4 regions of the Serratia sp. LSHTC3 genome follow, and region 1 is predicted to be linked to each of the others. Evidence: predicted binding sites of a transcription regulator. Region 1 holds the regulator's gene; each other region holds the start of a gene.
The links. The regulator PhoB, encoded in region 1, activates phosphate uptake and scavenging genes when phosphate is short. The targets are predictions, from matches to a motif close to CTGTCATAAAACTGNCNNAT.
Positions count from the first base shown of each region.

Region 1 (3,106 bases):
GGTCTGGCGCGAGCGGGCCTTGTCGACGCGGTAGAAACGCTCGGTCAGGCGCGGCAGGTGCTCGGCGGCGATGCCAGGCCCGTTGTCGCTGACCTGGAACTGCGCGCCATGCGCCGTCTGCTGCCAGCTGACTTCGATATGGGTGCCCTTCGGCGTGTGGTTGACCGCATTGTACACCAGGTTAGACACCGCGCTGCGCAACTGGTCTTCATTGCCGAACACGTTGAGCTGTTCGTTCACCCGGAAGGTGATCTCGTGATTGCCGCCGCTCAGCGATTGCGCCTCACGCTGCAACACCCGCAGCATCAGCGGAATATCCACCCGCTCGTTCATGTCGACATTGGGCGCCGCCTCGATGCGCGACAGCGTCAGCAACTGCTTGACCAGCCCGTCCATCCGGCGGGTCTGCTCTTGCATGGTGCTCAGCGCCTTGCTGCGCAGCGAACCGTCCTGCTCTTCGTCGCCCATCATCTCCAGATAGCCCTGCAGCACCGTCAGCGGCGTACGCAGCTCATGGCTGACGTTGGCGAAGAAGTTGCGCCGCGCGCCCTCCAACTGACGCATCTGGGTGACGTCGCGCGCCACCATCAGCAATTGCCCTTCGGAATAGGGCATCACGCGGAATTCGACGTAGTGTTCGTTGTTCAGCTGCAGCGTCAGCGGGCGCGAAAACTCCTGCTGTTGCAGATAGTGGCTGAATTCCGGATAACGCAGCAGGTTAAGGATGTGCTGGCCGTTGTCTTCCGGCCAACGAAAGCCGAGCAGATGCTGCGCCAGCCCGTTGCACCAGAAGATATTGCCTTCGACGGTGGTCATCACCACCGCGTCAGGCAGCGATTCGGCCCCGCTGCGAAAGCGCTTGATCAGCAGCGCCAGCTCGCGCCGGCGGCGGCGGTTGCGCTGCTGCATCTGATACAGGCCATAGAACAGCGGCTCCCAGCTCCAGCGGCCGGGCGGCGGCGTCATGCTGCGGTCGATCCACAGCCAATGGGAGAGTTTGAGCTGGTTGTAGAAATTCCACACCAGCGCAGCCAGCGCAGAAGCCAGCAGGAACCAGGGCAGATAACCAAAAATCAGCCCCAGCAGTAAGGCGGGCAGACAGAAAAGAGCCAGCTCCAAAGCCAGCCTCTTCCACGACAGACGTTCTAACACGGCATATTCTCCAGCGCGGCGCGATCAGTAGCGCGTTGAGAACCGGTAGCCGGTGCCCCGAACGGTTTGAACCATTTTATCATGCCCACTGGTTTCTAACGCCTTGCGGAGCCGACGGATATGCACGTCAACGGTACGGTCTTCCACATAAACGTTAGTGCCCCAGACGTGATTAAGCAACTGCTCGCGGCTATAAACCCGCTCCGGGTGGGTCATAAAGAAGTGCAGTAGCTTGAACTCGGTCGGCCCCATGTCCAGCGCCTGATCGTTCGCCATTACGCGGTGGGAGGACGGATCCAGGCTCAACCCTTGCATTTCAATCACTTCTTCCACCGCCATCGGCGAAATGCGGCGCATGACCGCTTTGATGCGCGCCACCAGCTCCTTGGGCGAGAACGGCTTGGTGATGTAATCATCCGCCCCCACTTCCAGGCCGCGCACCCGGTCTTCTTCTTCGCCGCGCGCGGTCAGCATCATCACCGGGATATCGCGGGTCAGCGCTTCGCGCTTCATATGTTTGATAAACTGAATGCCGGAACCACCGGGCAACATCCAGTCAAGCAACACCAAATCAGGGAACGGCTCAGACAGACGCGTCACGGCGCTGTCATAATCTTCGGCTTCCAACGGTTGGTAACCATTCTGTTCCAACACAAAGCACACCATCTCACGGATCGGCGCTTCGTCTTCCACCACCAGTATGCGTCTTGCCATCGTCAATCCTGCCAATGTGTTAGCGACTTTTCGGGCGCCATTATGCGTCAGTTTTGTGACACTTTTATGAAAAAAACCGGCTGTTATAGGCAGTAAGCATAGCGATTATTTCCCGCAGTAACGAAAAATCATCCGGTTGTCATCATCATTGCGCCGGGACAGCCGCCGCCGCGGCCTTTATAATCATCGCCATTATCTTTACATCCGGGAGTGTCATGCGCCTGATCCACACCTCTGACTGGCACCTTGGCCAGTACTTTTTCACCAAAAGCCGCGCCGCCGAGCACCAGGCTTTTCTGAACTGGCTGATCGAACAGGTAGATCAGCAGCAGGTGGATGCGCTGATCGTCGCCGGAGATCTGTTCGATACCGGCTCGCCGCCCAGCTATGCCCGCGAGCTGTACAACCGCTTCGTGGTGGAACTGCAGCGCACCGGCTGCCAGCTGGTGGTGCTGGGCGGCAACCACGATTCGGTCGCGACGCTGAACGAATCGCGTGAACTGCTTTCCTGCCTGAACACCACGGTGATCGCCAGCGCGCAGGGCGCCCCGGAACAGCAGATCGTGGTGCTTAACCAACGCGACGGCCAGCCGGGCGCGGTGCTGTGCGCCATCCCGTTCCTGCGGCCGCGCGATCTGCTCACCAGCCGCGCCGGCGAATCCGGCGCGCAGAAACAGCAGGCGTTGCAGGAAGCCATCGCCGAACATTACCAAACGCTGTATCAGGCGGCCTGCGAGCGCCGCGACCAGTTGGGCCTGCCACTGCCGATCGTCGCCACCGGCCACCTGACCACCGTCGGCGTTACCACCTCCGACTCGGTGCGCGACATCTATATCGGCACCCTCGACGCCTTCCCGGCGCAGGCCTTCCCCCCCGCCGACTATATCGCGCTGGGCCACATTCACCGCGCGCAGAACGTCGCCAAATCGGAGCATATTCGCTATAGCGGCTCGCCGATCCCGCTGAGCTTCGATGAGCTGGGCAAAGCCAAAAGCGTCTTCCTGGTGGATTTCGCCGACGGCGCTTTGCAGCAGGTAGAAACGTTAACGATCCCGCAGTTTCAGCCCATGCAACTGATCAAAGGCGATCTGGCCGAGATCGAACGGCAGCTGCGGCAATTTGCCGACTATGCCGGCGAGCTGCCGGTGTGGCTGGATATCGAAGTGGCGACGCAGGGCTACCTCAGCGACATCCAGCGCCGCATCCAGCTGATGGCGGATGCGCTGCCGGTGGAAGTGGT
Region 1 covers NZ_JBXUNP010000005.1:64,028-67,133, reverse strand. The annotation lists gene phoR (phosphate regulon sensor histidine kinase PhoR) at 1-1,152, opposite strand, end outside; gene phoB (phosphate response regulator transcription factor PhoB) at 1,177-1,866, opposite strand; gene sbcD (exonuclease subunit SbcD) at 2,082-3,106, shown strand, end outside.

Region 2 (3,106 bases), on a different contig from region 1:
AGGCCGATCAGCATCACCGGGCCGTAGATCAGGAAGCCGATGACCAGCATACAGATCATGTCCACGGTCGGGTTACCGGCCGGGTTCATCCAGAACACCACGGTGGCGATGGTCACCAGCGTCATGAAGAACACGCCGGTGGCGCCGCGGTTGCCTTTGAACACTTTGTCCGACATCCAGCCGCACAGCAGAGTGCCCGGGATACCGGCGTATTCATACAGGAAGTAGGCCCAGGAAGACTTGTCCAGCGCGAAGTGCTTCACTTCTTTCAGGTAGGTCGGCGACCAGTCCAGAATGCCGTAACGCAGCAGGTAGACGAACACGTTGGCGACCGCGATGTACCACAGCAGCTTGTTCGGCAGGATGTACTGCATGAAGATCTGCTTGGCGGTCAGCTCTTCTTCGTCTTTTTCGCTGTAGTCGTCCGGATAGTCGTTTTTGTACTCTTCAATCGGCGGCAGGCCGCAGGATTGCGGGGTGTCGCGCATCAGGGCGAAGGCGATCAGGGCCACCAGGATGGCGCCGAAGGCCGGCATGTACAGCGCCGCGTGCCAGTCGTTGAACCAGGCCATACCCAGCAGGAACAGCAGCGGCGGCAGGCCGCCACCCACGTTGTGGGCGCAGTTCCAGATGGAAACGATGCCGCCGCGTTCTTTCTGCGACCACCAGTGCACCATGGTACGGCCGCACGGCGGCCAACCCATGCCCTGGAACCAGCCGCACAGGAACAGCAGAACGAACATCACCGCGATGCTGGAGGTGGCCCACGGCACGAAGCCCATGAACAACATCACCGCCGCCGCCAGGATCAGGCCGGCAGGCAGGAACACTCGCGGGTTGGAACGGTCGGAGACCGAACCCATGATGAATTTGGAGAAGCCGTAGGCGATGGAGATGCCCGACAGCGCGAAGCCGAGGTCGCCGCGGCTGAAGCCTTGTTCGATCAGGTAAGGCATGGCCAGGGTGAAGTTCTTACGCACCAGATAGTAAGCGGCGTAACCGAAGAAGATCCCCAGGAAAATTTGCCAGCGCAGCTTACGGTAGAGCGGGTCTACCTTATCGCTCGGCACACGGGCGATGTGTGCGGCCGGCTTAAAAATACTCAACATGAGCGCCTCCGATGGCTTTATCTGTTATCACATCAATATGACCTTTTACGTTCATTTGATGATTGAGCGGATATCGAATGTGGTGTTTTTGTGTTCCATAACGAGCGCCATTGTCGACAAATACGCCTGGTGTCGCTGTGACGAATGGCGCAATTGTTACACTTTCATGAAACCACGGCGGATTTTGAGCGATTCGTTAACGTTATGAAATAGAAAAACGTCCAAAAATCGTGATTATGATCACATTGATGGTTTTTTGTGGACATTTTTATTTCGTTTTATGTTCGTTCTTGTTCCTTATCAAACAAAGACCCTAATAACCGTGGCTCAATAGGCTCATAACTACCGATCCTGAGGGAGCGACATGAGCAGCTATTTTGACGGCGGCGAAACGGATGTGATCATCATCGGCGGCGGCGCCACCGGCGCAGGCATTGCCCGCGATTGTGCGCGGCGCGGCTTGCGCTGCATTTTGCTGGAGCGTCACGACATCGCCACCGGCGCCACCGGCCGCAACCACGGCTTGCTGCACAGCGGCGCGCGCTATGCGGTGACCGACGGCGAGTCGGCGCGCGAGTGCATCGAAGAGAACCGCATCCTGAAACGCATCGCGCATCACTGTATCGAGCGCACCGATGGGCTGTTCATCACCCTGCCGCAGGACTCGCTGGAGTATCAGCAACAGTTTATCGCCGCCTGTCGCCAGGCCGACATCGACGCCGAAGCGATCGAACCGCAGCTGGCGCTGCGGCTGGAGCCGGCGGCTAATCCGGCGCTGATTGGCGCGGTGAGGGTGCCGGACGGCACCGTCGATCCTTTCCGGCTGACCGCCGCCAACATGCTGGATGCGCGCGAACACGGCGCGCAGATCCTGACTTACCACCAGGTGGTCGGATTGTTGCGCAGTGGCGACCGGGTGACGGGCGTGCGCGTTTACGACCATCAGAATCAGCGGCGCTATGAGCTGCACGCACCGGTGGTGGTCAACGCCGCCGGCATCTGGGGCCAGCAGATCGCCGAATACGCCGATTTGCGTATCCGCATGTTCCCGGCCAAGGGAGCGCTGCTGATCCTCGGTCACCGCATCAACAACATGGTGATCAACCGTTGCCGCAAACCGGCGGACGCCGACATCCTGGTGCCGGGCGACACCATCTCGCTGATCGGCACCACCTCGACCCATATCGACTACGACCAAATTGACAACATGCTGGTGACCCCGCAGGAGGTGGACATTCTGATCCGCGAGGGGGCGCTGCTGGCGCCCACCCTGGCGCAGACCCGCATTCTGCGCGCCTATGCCGGGGTGCGGCCGCTGGTGGCCAGCGACGACGATCCCAGCGGGCGCAATGTCAGCCGCGGCATCGTGCTGCTCGATCACGCCGCCCGCGACGGGCTGGAAGGGTTTATCACCATCACCGGCGGCAAGCTGATGACCTATCGTCTGATGGCGGAGTGGGCCACCGACAAGGTGTGCGAAAAGCTCGGGGTAAACCGCCCGTGCACCACCGCGCAGGACGCGTTGCCCGGATCCCGTCAGTCGGCGGAGGAAACGGTGCGCAGCGTGGTTTCTCTGCCCGCCAGCATTCGCGGCTCGGCGATTTACCGGCACGGCGATCGCGCCAGCCAGGTGCCGGCGGCCGATCGGCTCGACACCAGCCTGGTGTGCGAGTGCGAGGCGGTGACCGCCGGGGAAGTGCGCTATGCGGTCAATTCGCTGACCGTCAATAACCTGGTGGATCTGCGCCGCCGCACCCGCGTCGGCATGGGCACCTGCCAGGGTGAACTCTGCGCCTGCCGCGCCGCCGGGCTGCTGACGCGCTTCAAGGTCAGCACGCCGCAGCAATCTATCGCGCAGCTGTCGCAGTTCCTCAACGAACGCTGGAAAGGCGTGCGGCCGATCGCCTGGGGCGATGCGCTGCGCGAGAGCGAATTTACCAGTTGGGTTTACCAAGGGTTATGCGGGCTTGAGGCCCAGGCAGACAAAGAGCAGGAGG
Region 2 covers NZ_JBXUNP010000006.1:243,497-246,602, forward strand. The annotation lists gene glpT (glycerol-3-phosphate transporter) at 1-1,109, opposite strand, end outside; gene glpA (anaerobic glycerol-3-phosphate dehydrogenase subunit A) at 1,474-3,106, shown strand, end outside.
Region 2: a site for PhoB is predicted at 1,263-1,282, ahead of glpT (glycerol-3-phosphate transporter). Genes of this name have one in related genera too.

Region 3 (3,106 bases), on a different contig from region 1:
ATAGGGTAATCAGCGCAGCCAGTCTCACCAGCGCGCTGAAAATGATGTCACCGTTTTTGCCCGGTGCTTTGATGGTCGGCTTGTACTCAGCCATAGATTACTCTCTGTTTGAACCCTGGCAGCCCCAATCGGGATCGGAGCCTGAAGAACTGTGTGGGGCGCGGCGAACCCGCGCCCCTGCGTTGTTAGTACAGCGCTTTACCTGAACTGTCTTTTACGTTGGTTTTCCAGGCCGCACGCACCTGCTCAACCACTTCTGCCGGCAGGGTGGCGTAATCCAGCTCGTTAGCTTGTTTTGCACCGGTTTTATACGCCCAGTCGAAGAACTTCAGCACTTCGGCGCCCTGAGCAGGGTTTTTCTGCTCTTTGTGCACCAGGATGAAGGTGGTGGAGGTGATTGGCCACACGTTGTCGCCTTTCTGGTCAGTCAGATCCTGAGCGAAAGTTTTGCTCCAATCCGCGCCTTTGGCGGCGTTGCTGAAGCTCTCTTCGGTCGGGCTGACCGGTTTGCCGTCGGCGGACACCAGCTTGGTGTAAGCCAGGTTGTTCTGCTTGGCGTAAGCGTATTCTACGTAGCCGATAGAGCCTGGCAGGCGCTGAACGAAGGCGGCGATGCCGTCGTTGCCTTTACCGCCCAGACCGGTCGGCCAGTTAACGGTAGAACCGGCGCCAATCTTTTCTTTCCACTGCGCATTGGCCTTGGACAGGTAGCTGGTGAACACGAACGAGGTGCCGGAACCGTCGGCGCGGCGCACTACGGCGATGTTCTGGTCAGGCAGTTTCACGCCTGGGTTCAGCTTGGTGATAGCCGGATCGTTCCACTTTTTGACGTTGCCCAGGTAGATATCGCCCAGGGTTTTGCCGTCCAGCGTCAGTTCGCCGGATTTGATGCCCGGGATATTCACCGCCAGCACCACGCCGCCAATCACGGTCGGGAACTGGAACAGGCCGTCGGCCGCCAGCTTGTCGTCAGACAGCGGGGCGTCGGAGGCACCAAAGTCAACGGTGTTGGCCACGATTTGCTTCACGCCGCCAGAGGAGCCGATGCCCTGATAGTTAACTTTGTTGCCGGTTTCTTTCTGATAAGAATCTGCCCACTTGGCGTAAACCGGAGCGGGGAATGTCGCACCTGCACCGGTCAGGCTGGCAGCAGCGAACGCGGACACGGCGGTCAGGGAGAAGGTCGCTGCCACAATACTGGCGACGGTGGTACGCATCAGTTTCATAATCCCTCCTAATGGGATACTTAAAATCGACTTCGAGTCGTTTTAATCAGAGTAAGTATTGCTGCAGGAGGGAAAATAGGACAGTTTGGTGACAGAAAAATGTACGCAATATGACAGTTATATTACAGCGTATTTGATAGGTATTTGTTTTTATGTAAATCAGAAGGTTAGCCGTGAAACAGCACATTTCCCAAGCAATAAAAAACCGGCTTGGCGCGGCCTATCCGCTTGAATATGACAACGTTTATCACCGAAACGGCAGCGCTGTCATCTTTAAGGTCACTCATGAAAAAAGCCGGCGCTAAGGCCGGCTTTTGCAGTTTACCTGTAACAAATTACTCTACGGTGACAGACTTCGCCAGGTTGCGCGGCTGGTCAACGTCGGTGCCCTTGATCAGCGCCACGTGGTAAGACAGCAGCTGCAACGGCACGGTGTAGAAGATCGGCGCGACGATTTCCTCGACGTGCGGCAGAGGAATGAGGGTCATGCCTTCGCTGCTGACGAAGCCGGCGTCCTGATCGGCGAACACGTACAGCTGGCCGCCGCGCGCGCGCACTTCTTCAATGTTGGACTTCAGCTTTTCCAGCAGTTCGTTGTTTGGCGCCACCACGATCACCGGCATATCGGCGTCGATCAGCGCCAGCGGGCCGTGTTTCAACTCGCCCGCCGCATAAGCTTCAGCGTGAATATAGGAGATCTCTTTCAGCTTCAGCGCCCCTTCCATGGCGATCGGATACTGATCGCCGCGGCCGAGGAACAGCGCATGGTGCTTGTCGGAGAAGCCTTCCGCCAGCGCTTCGATCTCTTTATCCATCGACAGCATCTGCTCGATACGCGCCGGCAGCGCCTGCAGACCATGCACGATCTCGTGCTCCACGCTTTCCGCCATGCCTTTCAGACGGCCCAGGCGCGCCACCAGCATCAACAGCACGGTGAGCTGCGTGGTGAAGGCTTTGGTCGAGGCTACGCCGATTTCCGTACCCGCTTTGGTCATCAGCGCCAGATCGGATTCGCGCACCAGCGAAGAGCCGGCAACGTTACAAACGGCCAGCGAACCGAGATAACCCAGCTCTTTGGACAGGCGCAGCGCCGCCAGGGTGTCGGCGGTTTCGCCGGACTGTGACAGAGTGATGATCAGGCTGCCCGGACGCACCGCCGATTTGCGGTAACGGAATTCGGACGCGATCTCGACATCGCACGGCACGCCAGCCAGCGCTTCGAACCAGTAACGCGCCACCATACCGGAGTGGTAAGAAGTCCCACAGGCGATAATCTGCACGTGCTGCACCTTGGCGAGCAACTCGTCGGCGTGCGGCCCCAGCTCACTCAGGTTGATTTGACCATGACTGAAACGCCCTTCCAGGGTGTTTTTCAGCGCCAGCGGCTGTTCGTAAATCTCTTTTTGCATGTAGTGGCGATAAGCGCCCTTGTCGCCGGCGTCATACTGCACCTGGGATTCGATCTCAGGACGCTCGATGGCGTTGCCCTGTTTGTCGAAGATGTTGACGGTGCGGCGAGTCACTTCCACCACGTCGCCCTCTTCCAGGAAGATGAAGCGGCGGGTGACCGGCAGCAGCGCCAGCTGATCGGAAGCGATGAAGTTTTCCCCGACGCCGCGGCCGATAACCAGCGGGCTGCCGGAACGCGCCGCGACCAGCACGCTCGGATCGCGGCTGTCCATCACCACGGTGCCATAAGCGCCGCGCAGCTGCGGGATCACGCGCTGAACCACTTCCAGCAGCGTACCGCCTTGCAGTTGTTCCCAGTGCACCAGGTGCGCAATCACTTCGGTGTCGGTTTCAGAGCTGAAACGGTAACCGCGTTCAATCAGCAGTTCGCGCAGCGGCTCGTGGTTTTCGATGATGCCGTTATGCACCAC
Region 3 covers NZ_JBXUNP010000006.1:28,473-31,578, reverse strand. The annotation lists gene pstC (phosphate ABC transporter permease PstC) at 1-94, opposite strand, end outside; gene pstS (phosphate ABC transporter substrate-binding protein PstS) at 186-1,226, opposite strand; gene glmS (glutamine--fructose-6-phosphate transaminase (isomerizing)) at 1,562-3,106, opposite strand, start outside.
Region 3: a site for PhoB is predicted at 1,302-1,321, ahead of pstS (phosphate ABC transporter substrate-binding protein PstS). Genes of this name have one in related genera too.

Region 4 (3,106 bases), on a different contig from region 1:
CCACGTTGGCCTGCGCCGGATCGGCGCCGAAGTGCCAGGTTTTCTGGCCGAGGGCATCGAACAGCGGCTGCGCTTGCTTCAGCCGCTCGCTATCGCCGGCCGCCAGAATATTCAGCTTGCCGGCGGCGGCCACGTCGACCCGGCCCAGCACCGGCGCGGCGAGATAGCCGATGCCGTGTTCCTCATGCAGCGTCGTCAGGCGTTTGGCGAGTTCGACCGAGATGGTCGCCATATTGATATGCAGCGCGCCCGGTTTCATTCGCTGCAGCAATCCGCTGTCCACCACCACCTGTTGCGTGGCGGCATCGTCGGCCAGCATGGTGATCAGCACGTCGGCATCGGCCAACTGTTCCGGCCGCTCGGCCTGCCGCGCGCCGGCGCTCACCAGCGGCTGCGCCGCCTGCGGCGAGCGGTTCCATACCGTTAAGGCGAAGCCCGCCTGCAACAGGTTGGCCGCCATGGCGCTGCCCATCCCACCCAGTCCGGCAAATCCGATCTTCATCATGCGCTCCTTTTTCAGGTTGAAGGTTTTACCCTAGCGCGCCGGGCCAGGAACGCAAATGCCGGAATGTAACGTCGTCTTACGCATCGGCGGCGGGTTATTGACGCGCTGCCGCAGCGGGTATACCTTGATGCTATGAATATATCGATGCACTCCACCCACAATCAGTCATGGTGGCGCCTCTTCTGAGGCGGCACGAGTATTCACATCTCTTTTTAATGCCGCCGGTTTGGCGGCATTATTTTTTGTGGCGTTGATCCGGCGGTCTACAGACCTTCAGGAGCACTGTCATGAGCTACACCATTCTTACCGGCGATCGCGCCACCGGCCCACTGCATTTAGGGCACTTCGTCGGCTCGCTGCGCCAGCGCGTGGAACTGCAGCACCAGCATAACCAAACGGTGATGGTGGCGGATTTGCAGGGCCTGACCGACAACGGCAACAATCCGCAAAAAATCAGCACCAACGTGCTCAACGTAGTGGCTGACTATCTGGCGGTCGGCATCGATCCGCACAAGACCACCATTTGCCTGCAGTCGGCGCTGCCGGCGTTGGCCGAGCTGACGATGTACTACCTCAATCTGGTCAGCGTGGCGCGGCTGGAACGCAACCCGACGGTGAAAAGTGAAATCGCCGAGAAGGATTTCGCCCGCAGCCTGCCGGCCGGCTTTTTGATCTATCCGGTCAGCCAGGCGGCGGACATCACCGCCTTTGGCGCCACCCACGTGCCGGTCGGCGAGGATCAGTTGCCGATGCTGGAGCAAACCAACGAGATCGTGCGGCGCTTCAACCACATCGTCGGCCAACCGGTGCTGACGGAGTGCCAGCCGCTGTTGAGCAACGTCGGGCGTCTGCCGGGGCTGGATGGGCAGGGCAAGATGTCGAAATCGCGCGGCAACGCCATCCCGCTTGGCGCCGGCGCCGACGAGGTGCACAAGGCGGTGATGAGCATGTTCACCGATCCCGGTCATCTCAACGTCAGCGATCCCGGCCGGGTGGAGGGCAACATGGTGTTCACCTATCTGGACGCCTTCTGCGAAGACGCCGCGCTGCTGGCGGAGCTGAAGGCGCACTACCGGCGCGGCGGATTGGGGGACGTGAAAATCAAACGGCTGCTGGAGGATTGCCTGCAGAGCCTGCTCGAGCCGATCCGCACCCGCCGCGCCGAATTCATCGCCGATAAAGGCGAGCTGACGCGCATCCTGCAGCATGGCACCCGCCGCGCGCATCAGGTCAGCCGGCAGACGCTGCAGCAGGTCAAGGCGGCGCTGGGGCTGGACTTCTTTAGCCTGGAATGATGCGCACGCCGGGGCGGCACGCGTCACGCCCCGGCCATAAAACCATCATCCCACTGTCATAAACTTATTCGTTAATAGGTGCCCATAATGATTAGCCACTGAAACCAGAGAAATCATATGGCTCAGGCACTGTTAAAATTGGCGCAGCACGAGTTCCCAGGGCAGCACGCCGCCGCATCCCGCAAAGTGTTATCGGTAAAGGGACTCGGCAAGGCCTACAAAGCGCAGCAGCGCGTGCTGGATGACATCAATTTCGATCTGCACGCCGGCGAGTTCGTGGCGGTGATCGGCCGTTCCGGCGCGGGCAAGTCCACGCTGTTGCACACCCTCAACGGCACCATTCCTTCCAGCTGCGGCGAGATGCTGCACTTCGAAGACGATGGCGTGGCGCAGGATATCGCCCAGCTTGCCGGCCGCCAGATGCGCCAGTGGCGCGCGCGCTGCGGCATGATCTTCCAGGACTTCTGCCTGGTGCCGCGGCTGGACGTGATGACCAACGTGCTGCTGGGGCGCCTGAGCCACACCTCCACCCTGAAATCCTTCTTCAAACTGTTCGATGACGCCGACCGCGCTCGCGCCATCGAGCTGTTGCAGTGGCTCAACATGCTGCCGCACGCGCTGCAGCGCGCCGAGCACCTCTCCGGCGGCCAGATGCAGCGCGTCGCCATCTGCCGCGCGCTGATGCAAAATCCGCAAATCCTGCTGGCCGATGAGCCGGTGGCGTCGCTCGATCCGAAAAACACCCGCCGCATCATGGACGCGCTGCAGAAAATCAGCGAAGACGGCATCGCGGTGATGGTGAACCTGCACTCGGTCGAACTGGTGAAAGAGTATTGCTCGCGGGTGATCGGCATCGCCCACGGGAAGATCGTGTTTGACGGGCATCCTTCGCAACTGAACGAGCGGATCCTGCACCAGCTGTATGGCGAAGAAGCCAATCAGATCCATTGAAGCACTTTTGACCTTTACCCTTTACACACAAGGCACACCTAATGAAAAAAGTATTGAGTCTGACCACCCTGATGGCCGGCGCGATGATGGTATTTAATGCTGCCGCAGCGGATACGCCGAAAGAGCTGAACCTGGGCATTCTCGGCGGCCAGAACGCCACCCAGCAGATCGGCGATAACCAGTGCGTGAAGCAGTTCCTGGATAAAGAGTTGAACGTCGATACCAAGCTGCGCAACTCGTCCGACTATTCCGGCGTGATCCAGGGCCTGCTGGGCGGCAAGATTGACCTGGTGCTGAGCATGTCGCCGTCGTCGTTCGCCTCGGTCTACATCAAGGATCCGAAAGCGGTGGACAT
Region 4 covers NZ_JBXUNP010000002.1:136,132-139,237, forward strand. The annotation lists gene AC2CGI_RS07895 (NAD(P)-dependent oxidoreductase) at 1-502, opposite strand, end outside; gene trpS (tryptophan--tRNA ligase) at 793-1,800, shown strand; gene phnC (phosphonate ABC transporter ATP-binding protein) at 1,918-2,751, shown strand; gene phnD (phosphonate ABC transporter substrate-binding protein) at 2,793-3,106, shown strand, end outside.
Region 4: a site for PhoB is predicted at 1,843-1,862, ahead of phnC (phosphonate ABC transporter ATP-binding protein). Genes of this name have one in related genera too.